DNA from 2 places in the Tindallia californiensis genome. Region 1 is predicted to be linked to the other one. Evidence: riboswitches for the same ligand, from Rfam matches in the RefSeq annotation. Region 1 holds a riboswitch; the other holds the start of a gene.
The links. A riboswitch is a leader RNA that binds a small molecule or an ion and turns the genes downstream of it on or off. The one in region 1 is predicted to bind molybdenum cofactor.
Positions count from the first base shown of each region.

Region 2: linked by a shared signal. The riboswitch ahead of BLV55_RS11040 (ABC transporter substrate-binding protein) and the one ahead of moaA (GTP 3',8-cyclase MoaA) in region 1 are both predicted to bind molybdenum cofactor.

Region 1 is NZ_FNPV01000002.1:191,589-195,009, reverse strand. Features, by position in the region: gene fdhD (formate dehydrogenase accessory sulfurtransferase FdhD) at 1-409, shown strand, start outside; gene BLV55_RS03075 (ferritin-like domain-containing protein) at 460-909, shown strand; molybdenum cofactor riboswitch at 1,009-1,137, shown strand; gene moaA (GTP 3',8-cyclase MoaA) at 1,208-2,170, shown strand; gene BLV55_RS03065 (hypothetical protein) at 2,174-2,596, shown strand; gene murB (UDP-N-acetylmuramate dehydrogenase) at 2,659-3,421, shown strand, end outside.
Region 2 is NZ_FNPV01000007.1:160,306-163,726, forward strand. Features, by position in the region: gene BLV55_RS11030 (iron-containing alcohol dehydrogenase) at 1-286, opposite strand, end outside; gene BLV55_RS11035 (helix-turn-helix domain-containing protein) at 589-1,434, shown strand; molybdenum cofactor riboswitch at 1,537-1,670, shown strand; gene BLV55_RS11040 (ABC transporter substrate-binding protein) at 1,829-2,716, shown strand; gene BLV55_RS11045 (ABC transporter permease) at 2,868-3,421, shown strand, end outside.

The DNA of each region.
Region 1 (3,421 bases):
TCACGTAGAGGCAAAGCATATTTTGGAACTCTCGAATACATTTAATAAACAATCAGTTCTTTTTAAGGAAACGGGAGGCGTTCATGCCTGTGCTTTATGCGATGGAAAACAAATGCTTATTTTTCATGAAGATATAGGGAGACACAATGCATTGGATAAAACAATCGGTCATGCGATGAAAGACAATATATCATTGCAAGGAAAATGGCTCTTAACTAGTGGGAGAATTTCATCAGAAATGTTGATTAAAACAGCTAAGCAAGGAATAGCTATGATTGTATCCAGATCGGCGCCTACTGATTTGTCCGTTGAGGTAGCAGAACAAATGAACATAACCTTAGTGGGTTTTGCCAGAGGAAATAGAATGAATGTTTATGCACACTCAGATCGGGTAACATATTCTAAGTAATGGAGTGGCATCAGGCAAATAAGATGAAAACTTGATGGAGGTGGAGCGAAGTGAAAAATTATAAAGAGATATTAAAAATGGCTGTTGAAAACGAAGTGGAGGCCCATGAGTTTTACAAAGATGCGGCAGAAAAAATAGAGGATAAAACATTAAAATCTACCTTTAAGGAATTAGCAGAAGAAGAAAAAAAACATGAAATGATATTGAAATCTTACTTTGATAAAAAGCAGGATGAAATGAAGTTTGATGAAACAAAAGATTACAAAGTTGCCGAAACCGTTGAAGAACAAAAACTTTCTACAGATATGAGCTTTAAGGATGCGATTGCGCTTGCTATGAAAAAAGAACAAGAGGCAATGGATATGTACCAACAGTTTGCGAATGCAAGTGAAGAAGAACAACAAAAACAAACCTTTTTAGAATTAGTAAAAATGGAAAAAGGCCATAAAACGCGATTGGAAGATATCTATACAAACGCTGCTTTTGCAGAAGTCTGGTAATTCATCTGTAAAAGGTGCTAACCTATTGTGGATAGCACCTTTTAGTGGATATGTATACATTTGGCATGAGATATGTTATAATATTTACAATAATGTAGACAAGTTAATATTTTCCGAGCTGTTTATTTCTAAGGATGTTTTTCGAACGTCTATGAAAATCAGCCAAGGGTATAAAAAGAAATTTTTATGCCTCCCGCGATTGGAAAGGAAAAAATGCTGACTTCTAACAAGACACCTTTCCTGGCCGTCTTGTTTTTTTGTCTAAAAATAATAACTTAAATGAGTTAGGAGGGACGTAATGGCCGATCAGTATCAACGTAAAATTAACTATATGCGAATATCCATTACGGATCTTTGTAACATGAGATGTTTATACTGTATGCCGGAAGAGGGAATACAGAAAAAATCACATAAAAATATGATGAGCTATGAGGAAATGATAACTCTTGTTAAAGCCAGTGTTCCGTTAGGAATAAACAAGCTGCGCATTACGGGTGGGGAACCTTTGGTGAGGAGAGGGGTTGTTGACTTAATTTATTCATTAGCAGCCATAGAAGGCATTAATGAGATAACAATGACCACCAATGGAAGCCTTTTGGAAGAAATGGCAGAACCTTTGAAAAAAGCTGGGCTAACTCGGTTTAACATTAGCATTGATTCGTTAAAGGAAGAAAGATACAAGGAAATAACCAGAGGCGGAGAACTGAAAAAAGTGATGAATGGCATCGATAAAGTAATAGATTTGGGCATGATGCCGGTCAAGTTAAATACGGTTATGATTGGCGGATATAACGAAGACGAGTTGGATGATTTTGCAAACTTAACCTATGATCACCCGATAGATGTTCGTTTTATTGAGCTTATGCCAGTAGGGCAAGCAAGTCACTGGGCTAAAACAAGATTTATTTCAAATGAGACGCTTAGAAATAGGCTGGGACTTTTGCATCCCCTAAAAGGAAATTCAGGAAGTCCGGCAAAATATTATCAATTAGCTGGAGCGAAAGGAAAGATAGGGTTTATCAATCCTATCAGTGATCATTTTTGTGGCGAGTGTAATCGAATTCGTCTGACCAGTGATGGGAAATTAAAGCCATGCTTGCATTCGAATGTAGAGTTTGACGTATTGATGGCTTTAAGAAAAGATCCTCAAAATATTGAAAATTTTATTAGATCAGCCATTGATGCAAAGCCGGAGCGTCATCATTTAAATCAGGAAAACGCTATCTATAGTGAACGCAATATGTTCCAAATAGGAGGATGAATGGTGATCTGTGTAGTGAGTATATGGATAAAAGATCCTATGGTTGGCTGGTGTGAAAAATCATCTGTCCGGACGGAAGAAATCTGTGCAGGGTCAAAAGAGTCAGACATTACATTACAGTCATTACAAGATAGAGAAAAGCAAAAAAATGATTTACTACAAGGGTTTTGTCATCAGCGATTTAAGCCCAATATCATTCTTAGCAACATAAACGATGCTTATCGAAGGCCTGGCACTAAATTTCTTATAGGAAATGCCGGGCTTTTTGTTTTAGAAAAAAAAGCACAATGTCATCCAGACTGCCCTAAATACAAAAATACGCATGAAATATGCGACTGGAAAAAACAAATAATTTACGCCAAACCCTTCAATCAAAATCATATAAAAGTAAAGGATCCAATCAACCTGCTGATTGACCGATCATAAGGAAAAGTCTATAATGTTTATGACAGTCATTTAATAACTGATCATAACTATTGATTGCAGGAGTGAGATGTTTGAATAAAGCTAGATGGTTAACAAAGTTAGAAGAACAGTTTCCTGCTGAGCGGTTCAGACGAAACGAGCCAATGAGTCAGCATACCTCTTTTCAAATAGGAGGAAAGGCTGATGTTCTAATCATGCCTACTTCTAAACAGGAAATAATACACATTATTCGTTTTTGTAATAAGCATAACATTCCTTTAACCGTCATTGGAAAAGGGAGTAACTTGCTGGTAATGGATGCTGGAATTGAAGGGATCGTTATGAAAATTGGCAGCTGTATGAAAGCTCTTCAATTTTCAGATGAATACGTATATGCAGAAGCAGGCATTAGTCTTAATTGCCTTGCGAAAAAAATACAAGAAATGTCACTGGTGGGATTTGAATTCGCTTCAGGTATTCCGGGAACATTGGGAGGCGCTCTGACGATGAATGCGGGAGCCTATGGTGGCGAAATGAAAAATATTTTATCTGAATGCACCACTGTGAGCCTTGAGGGAAAAATAAATACCATCGATCATCCAGATATGAAAATGGGATATCGAAGTAGCCGGATACAGGCAACGGGAGAAATTATTGTGGAAGCAGTATTGAAGCTTCAAAGAGGAGACCGGGAGGAAATAAAGAATATAACCAATGATTATTGGAAAAGAAGGTTAACAAAGCAACCCTATGACTTACCTAGCGCAGGAAGTGTATTTAAGCGGCCGGAAGGATTTTTTGCTGGAAAACTGATAGAAGATTGCGGATTAAAAGGATGCACTGTGG
Region 2 (3,421 bases), on a different contig from region 1:
AACCGCCACCAATAGCGATGATCCAATCCGGCTCAAATGCCTCCATTCGCTGACCGCCTTTGATAACGGTTTCAATAGAAGGGTCTGGTTCAACTCCGTCGATAATATCCACTTTCATTCCAGCTTCTTCTAAATAGGCTTGTGCCTGATCTAAAAACCCATGCTTTTTCATGGACTGACCACCGGTTACCAATACCGCTTTTTTTCCTTTAAGACCAGCTAGATAAGACAGAGAGCCCTGTCCAAAAACAACGTCAGCAGGAACTCGGAACCATTTTAAGCTCATTGATATCGCCTCCAATACAGAAATTTTAATGAATGAAAACCGAAAAAAGGTAAAAAAACAAGGAACCAATAATAAGGAAGATGAAACAGATCGAATAGGAAAGGCATAAGGCAAAAGAACAAGGGGAAGTTGTTAAATATTTAACCAATAATGCCGAAAAATTAATTCCGTGTTCTTCCTTAGCTAAAGTATAAAGGGAATGGACTTGAAAAACTAACGATTTTTTTATATTATTGAGGAAATATTTACAAAGAATGCTTCGGTGGAATCATGTTAAACAAATAACAAAAGGAGGGGTGGATATGCTACGAACTTTTGATAAAATGCAAGAACAAATTAACGGACTGGAAACGGATTATATTAAACTATTAACCTATGATTTGCCACCGAATTTTACGGATGTTTATCAATCCCGATCCTATCCAAGATTTTGCACCATCTTATCCGGAGAAAAAGAAGTGATCATTGACCAGTCAAGTCCTCTTGTTTACTCTCAAAACCAACATTTACTATTGCCTCCTCACTCCAATGTGCTGATGAAAATGGAAAAGCCTACGAAAGCGCTGGTCTTGGAGTTGAACCATGATCTTATTGAGCAGGTTCTCCGGAAAACGCCTCTGGATAAGGCGGGACAGGATAAATTGAAAAAATCAGTACATCACGACGTACAGGTGGGTTATAATCATCAAGGAATTGCGGAAGAGCTATTAAAAATTTATCAACTTTCAACAATGAAGTCTGGAGGTCAGACCTTTCTTATTGATTTAGCGGCACAAAAGCTGGTCTATGAACTTGTTCAAGATCAACAGGTACAGGAAATGTTACAAACACGGTATCCGGCAAAAATCGAAAGAATGATTGATTATATTGAAGAAATGATTCATGAAAAAATTAATCTGGAACAATTGGCAAAGGACAATCATATGTCGGCAGCCTCCTTAACACAACTTTTCAAAAAGCATACGGGCATGCTACCTCTTGCGTTTATAAAATGCCGTAAAATGCAGTTAGCTTCTTCTTACCTAAAGGAACATTCTGTTACAGAAGTAGCCTTTATGCTTGGCTTTGAAAGTCTTTCCCATTTTATTCGGGTGTTTCGGGAAACTTATGGCTTGACGCCCAAACAATATCAGTTGCACCGTTCATAAAAAGCATCGTAAAAGAAAGCATTCCCCTTTCGACCGACCGATATGCTTTTGTTGACATACCGAAAACGCTTCGATATAATGATAATTAACTGAAAAAGGGCAAAGCCCCGCAGTCTCCGAGTCTTAGCTTTCTAAAGCATGCTTTGTTGCATCAATGCCATGAAAATAAGACCGGCAGGGTATGATGGGAAACCATAATGCCTCCCATTGTGGAAAGGAGCGTGTCAGGCAGGATGTTCCATCTGTGCGGCACATAAATCACGACTCCTTCCATATGGAAAGAGTTTGTTTTGTTTTTGTGACAAAAAAATGTGGCAAAAGCCATTGTAAAGCAACATATAAAAACTGAGAAAACAAGAATTTAGACACAGCGAGGCAGGAGGAGATATTAGGAATGAAGTTAAACAAAAGCAATAGGTTGGTGTTAATGCTTGTACTGTTACTACCCTTTATGGCATCTATGACAGCCTGCAGAGGTGCTGATGAACCGGCACCGGTGGAAGATACGGATGAGTTTTCAGAGGTGACAGAAACAGCAATGATCCTGGCTACCACCACCAGTACAGAAAACAGTGGTTTATTGGATTTCATCCTGCCATCCTTTGAAGAAAAATATGGAATTGACGTGATGGTCGTATCTGTTGGAACTGGGGCCGCACTGCAAATGGGCGTTGATGGTGAAGCAGACGTGCTGCTGGCACATGCTACAGCGCAGGAAGAAGAGCTGGTAACGGCTGGTGATACCGTGGAACGTTTTGATGTTATGTACAATGATTTTATCCTTGTTGGTCCGGCATCTGATCCGGCCGGCCTGAGGGAAAACGCAGCATCAGATATTTTAACTGGATTCCAACTGATGGCTGAAAATGAAACATCCTTTGTATCCAGAGCCGATAATTCCGGAACCCATATGATGGAGCTAAGCCTGTGGGAAGAGGCTGGAGTTGGTGAGCCTTCCGGTGGCTGGTACATTGAAGCCGGCCAGGGGATGGGCGATGTCATACAGATATCGAATGAACTGGAAGGACATACCCTGACAGACCGTGCTACTTACCTGTCCATGCTGGATACGATTGATCTGGAAATCCTTCTTGAAGGTGACGAAATTCTCTTTAACCAGTACGGCGTTATGGCGGTAAATCCTGACAAGGGAGATCATATTAACTTTCCTGCAGCTGAAGGATTTGTTGACTGGGTGCTGGCACCTGAGACCCAGGATCTGATTGCAGCGTTTGGTATTGAGGAATTTGGGGAACCATTGTTCTTTCCTAACGCAAACTAGCCAATAAAGGGGTTTTTCGATGGAGAACTTTATCAGCGGATTTCAGGATGCCTTTCAACTGATCATCACCATGGACTCGGAATTTTTCGCCATTGTCCGGCTGTCTCTGGTTGTATCGCTGACGGCCACACTGCTTGCTTCGGTATTTGCCATTCCCTTTGGAGTCCTGTTGGGAATCCGAGAATTTCCGGGAAAATGGCTTTTGGTACGAATCATTTATACATTGATGAGCATGCCGCCGGTGGTTATTGGCCTGGTCTTCTTTTTGCTTTTTTTGCGGGCAGGACCTTTAGGCCACTTTCGGTTAAACTTTACGCCAACGGCTATGATTATCGCCCAGTTTGCCCTGGTTGCGCCTATTATCACCGGTGTGGTGTTCAATGGAACAAAAGAGCGGGGACCGGACATTCAGGATCTGGCGAAAACCATGGGCGCAAGCCCGGCACAAACTGTATGGCTGCTGATCCGCGAACTGCGCATAAACATTCTTTCCGCGGTGGTGACAGGCTACGGCCGAGCCATGTCAGAAGTAGGAGCGGTGATGGTAGTCGGCGGAAACATACGGGGACATACCCGGATCATGACCACTACGATTGCCATGCTTCGGAATATGGGAGAATATTCCCTGGCCATTGCGACGGGGATTGTTCTCTTGGTTATTTCTTTCGCAATTAATTCACTGCTATATCACTGGCAACAGGAGCG